Regions from separate parts of the Streptomyces sp. NPDC101152 genome, predicted to be linked through region 2. Evidence: riboswitches for the same ligand, from Rfam matches in the RefSeq annotation. Region 2 holds a riboswitch; the other holds the start of a gene.
The links. Region 2 has a riboswitch for thiamine pyrophosphate ahead of thiC (phosphomethylpyrimidine synthase ThiC). Riboswitches for the same ligand answer to the same signal wherever they lie in the genome.
Positions count from the first base shown of each region.

Region 1: it holds a riboswitch for thiamine pyrophosphate, as region 2 does, so the genes downstream of both, thiO (glycine oxidase ThiO) here and thiC (phosphomethylpyrimidine synthase ThiC) in region 2, are expected to answer to the same signal.

Region 1 covers NZ_JBIWPO010000012.1:93,814-96,007, forward strand. The annotation lists gene thiO (glycine oxidase ThiO) at 1-1,002, opposite strand, end outside; TPP riboswitch at 1,000-1,111, opposite strand; gene ACIRVK_RS18410 (hypothetical protein) at 1,165-1,515, shown strand; gene ACIRVK_RS18415 (NAD(P)/FAD-dependent oxidoreductase) at 1,547-2,194, shown strand, end outside.
Region 2 covers NZ_JBIWPO010000015.1:91,823-94,016, reverse strand. The annotation lists gene thiC (phosphomethylpyrimidine synthase ThiC) at 1-1,349, opposite strand, end outside; TPP riboswitch at 1,342-1,531, opposite strand; gene ACIRVK_RS21225 (YibE/F family protein) at 1,603-2,194, shown strand, end outside.

The DNA.
Region 1 (2,194 bases), on a different contig from region 2:
ACCGGGCAGCCGCGTGGGCCCGAGCAGCGGCGCGTTGTCGGGGGAGCCGGGGCGCAGACCCGCGCGGGTCTCCGTCAGCGGCAGCTCCGTGATCCCGGGGACCAGCTCGTGCGCGTCCCGCAGCAGCTCGTACACCCCGCCGGCGGTGACCGTGGTGTCCCAGCCCAGCTCCTCGCTGGTCGCGCCGACGACCAGCTCGCCGTTTTCGCGCGGCACCAGGTAGACGCTGCTGCCGCGCACCACGGCCCGCACCGTGCGGCTCATGAACGGCGCGAACCGCTTCGGCACGGTCAGCCGCAGCACCTGGCCCTTGACCGGCCGTACGGGCGGCAGGACGTCGTCCGGGACGCCCGGGAGCCGCCCGCTGAGACTGCCGGCGGCCAGCACCACCTGGCCCGCGCTCAGCTCGGTGCCGTCGGTCGTGGTGACGCCGGCCGCCCGGTCGCCCGCGACCCGGAAGCGTTCGGCCCAGGTGCGGCGGAAGACCACGCCCGCGTGCTCGCAGGCGGCCACCAGCGCGCGTGCCAGGCGCCGCGGGTCGACCTGGTGGTCGCCGTCGACCCGGAGCCCGCCGCGTACGCCCGGCGCGAGCATCGGCTCCAGGCGTCGGCACTCGCGCCCCGACAACCACTCGGACTCCAGCCCCGACTGCGTCTGCAGGGCGTGCAGTTCGCGCAGGTGGGCGCGGTCGTCGGCGTCCAGGGCGACGGCCAGCGTGCCGCACCGGCGGTAGCCGAGGTCCTGGCCGGTGAGGTCGGTCAGCTCGGCCGCGAAGTCCGGGTAGCGGCGGGCGGAGGCCAGGTTGAGGCCCAGCAGGGTCTGCTCGCCGTAGTGCAGTTCCGTGACGGCGGCCAGCATCCCGGCGGCCACCTGGGCGGCCCCGCCGCCCGGCTCCGGATCCACCACGGACGTGGCGAGACCGCGCTGCGCGGCGCGCCAGGCCGTGACCAGGCCGATGATCCCGCCCCCGATGACGAGGACGTCTGACGTACGTGACGACATGGGCGTCCAGCCCCTCCCTTCGCCGGCATGACCCGGATCAGGTTCGTACGGTCGGAGGCCGCCAGCCTCCCTCTCAGCCCGGTGCGTCCGGGCTCCCGCGAGTGCTTGTACGGTGGCCACCCTAGCCCGAGCCGCCAAGCCTCTGTAAGGGAGCCTGCCGCCGTGTCCCGCTCGCTGGACGGCCTCGTCCTCGCCCCCGTCGCCGACCAGGCCCCAGGTCAGGTGGGTACCAGGACCCGCTTCACGTACCACGAGAAGGACGGGGAGATCTGGGCCGAGTACACGGGCGGCGACGTCGTACGCGGGCATCTGGTGGGTACCCGCCGCGGTGACCGGCTCGACTTCCGGTACGTGCAGCTGAAGCGGGACGGGACGACGGCCTCGGGGCACTGCGCCTCGACGGTCGTGGAACTGCCGGACGGCCGGGTGCGGCTGGAGGAGACCTGGGTGTGGGAGTCGCAGCCCGGCCGGGGCACCAGTGTTGTGGAGCAGGTCACTGAGCAGGACCGCTGACTGACGGATAGTCAGTGTCTATGGTGATCAGGTGAGCGAGCAGACGACGCAGTCGCAGCGACGGGTGGTCGTGGTCGGCGCGGGCATGGCCGGCGTCCAGACCGCCGTCGCCCTGCGCGAACAGGGCTTCACGGGCACCGTCACCCTGATCGGCGCCGAACCCCACCAGCCCTACGACCGGCCGCCGCTGTCGAAGGCCGTCCTGCTCGGCAAGTCCGAGGGCTCCGCCTTCGACGTCGACTTCGAGGCGCTCGGCATCGAACTGCTGCTGGGGCGCGAGGCGCTCGGCGTGCGCCCGGACGCCCACGAACTGGACACCGAGGCCGGGCCCGTCCCCTACGACGTCCTGGTCCTCGCCACCGGCGCCGAACCCGTCCGGCTGCCCGGCGCGGAGGGCGTGCCCGGCGTGCACCTGCTGCGCACCCTCGACGACGCCGAGCGGCTGCGCCCCGTGCTCGCCCGGCAGCACGACATCGTGGTCGTCGGCGCGGGCTGGATCGGCGCCGAGTTCGCCACCGCCGCGCGCGAGGCGGGCTGCGCGGTCACCGTCGTCGAGGCCGCGGACCGGCCGCTCGCGGGCGCGCTGCCCGCGGAGGTCGCCGCGCCGATGGCCGCCTGGTACGCGGACGCCGGCGCCGTGCTGCGCACCCACGCGCGCGTGCGGCACATCGAGCCCGGC
Region 2 (2,194 bases):
GTGATGTGGTCGTACGCCGGTGCGACGTCCGTCGTCAGCGGGCCGAGCGTATAGAACGGAGCTTCATCACAGATCTCCTGCTGAAGGTCGATGTTCTCCTTGATCTTGTGCATCGGGACGTGTCCCGGGCCCTCGATCATGGTCTGTACGTTGAAACGCTTGGCGATGGTGTTGAGTTCCCCGAGGGTGCGCAACTCCGCGAACTGCGCCTCGTCGTTGGCGTCCGCGATCGAGCCGGGGCGAAGCCCGTCGCCGAGGGAGTACGTGACGTCGTAGGCGGCGAGGATCTCGCACAGGTCCTCGAAGTTCTCGTAGAGGAACGACTCCTTGTGGTGCGCCAGGCACCAGGCCGCCATGATCGAGCCGCCGCGCGAGACGATGCCCGTCTTACGGTTGGCGGTGAGCGGGACGTACGGCAGGCGCACGCCCGCGTGGACCGTCATGTAGTCCACACCCTGCTCGGCCTGCTCGATGACCGTGTCCTTGTAGATCTCCCAGGTCAGTTCCTCCGCCCGGCCGTCGACCTTCTCCAGGGCCTGGTAGAGCGGCACGGTGCCGATGGGCACGGGGGAGTTGCGCAGCACCCACTCACGCGTGGTGTGGATGTTGCGGCCGGTGGACAGGTCCATGACCGTGTCGGCGCCCCAACGCGTCGCCCAGGTCATCTTCTCGACCTCCTCCTCGATGGAGGAGGTGACCGCCGAGTTGCCGATGTTCGCGTTGACCTTCACCAGGAACCGCTTGCCGATGATCATCGGCTCGATCTCCGGGTGGTTGACGTTCGCGGGCAGGACCGCCCGCCCCGCCGCTATCTCCGCTCGCACGACTTCCGGTGAGACGTTCTCCCGGACGGCCACGAACTCCATCTCGGGTGTGATCTCCCCACGGCGCGCATAGGCCAGCTGCGTGACCGCCCGGCCGTCGCGGCTGCGGCGCGGTTGGCGCGGACGGCCGGGGAAGACGGCGTCGAGGTTGCGCAGACCGCCGCGCGGCGCGGTGTGCTTGATCCCGTCGTCCTCCGGACGGACGGGCCGGCCCGCGTACTCCTCGGTGTCACCGCGGGCGATGATCCAGTTCTCGCGCAGGGGTGCGAGCCCCCTGCGCACGTCGGTGTCGATGAGGGGATCGGTGTACGGGCCCGAGGTGTCGTACAGCGTGACCGACTGCCCATTGGTGAGGTGCACCTGGCGGACCGGCACGCGCAGATCGGGACGTGAGCCCCCGACATACGCCTTGTGCCAGCCGATGGACTTCCCGGCCTCCTGGGACTGCTCACTCCGGGGCGTTTCGCCCGGAACAAGCTGTTCGTCCTGGCTGGAGGCAGGCGTGCGTACGTCCTTGTTGGTCATGAGACCTACTCCCTACGCCGGCATTACCCGGTAACAGGTTCGGCGGTCGACGCAGCGGCTTCCGTCTGTCGACGTTTCGTGGGGAACATCACTCGACCTCGGTCATGTTCCACGTGAAACATCGCTGGGACGGAGGTCAGCGCCCTCTCAGCCCGGTGCTCCGAGCTCCCGCGTGTGCAAAGGTGCCTCCACGCTAGCGTCATATGTGGCGCGGTGAACAGTGGGCCTCTGCCGTTCTTGCGATGATCTGGCGGTGACCACGACACACCAGCCCCCGTACCCACCACCGGAGCCGCCCCACGGGCACCGCTCCGGATACGGCAACGGCCATGGTGCCGACGGCGGCCACGAGCACCTCCACGGCGCCGGCGACGGGCCTGGGCATGTGACCGGACCCCCGGGAGGGCACGGGCACAGTCACGGTCCCGCGGCCCCTGTCTCCAAGCACCTGCGCAAGGTCATCGCCGCCATCCTCGTTCCCTTCACGGCGGCGGTGCTGGTCGGGCTCGTCGTGATGTGGCCCGGGGGCGCCCCAGGCCACAAGCGCAGCGGGGTGGGCTTCGACCGACAGACTCAGCAGGCGACGGTCACCCAGGTCGTGAGCGTGAGCTGCAAGTCGGTGAACGCCTCGGGCGGCAGCTCGATCGGCGACCCGTCCGCCGCCGGGGGTTCCTCCCCGCAGCAGGCGAACGGCACCTGCAAGAAGGCGACGGTCCGGGTCGACACCGGCAAGGACAAGGGCCGTACGTTCACCGAGATCGTGCAGCCCGACCAGCCTCGCCAACTGCACGAGGGCGAGAAGGTCGTGGCCGCCTACGAGCCCTCGGCGCCAAGGGACCTGCAGT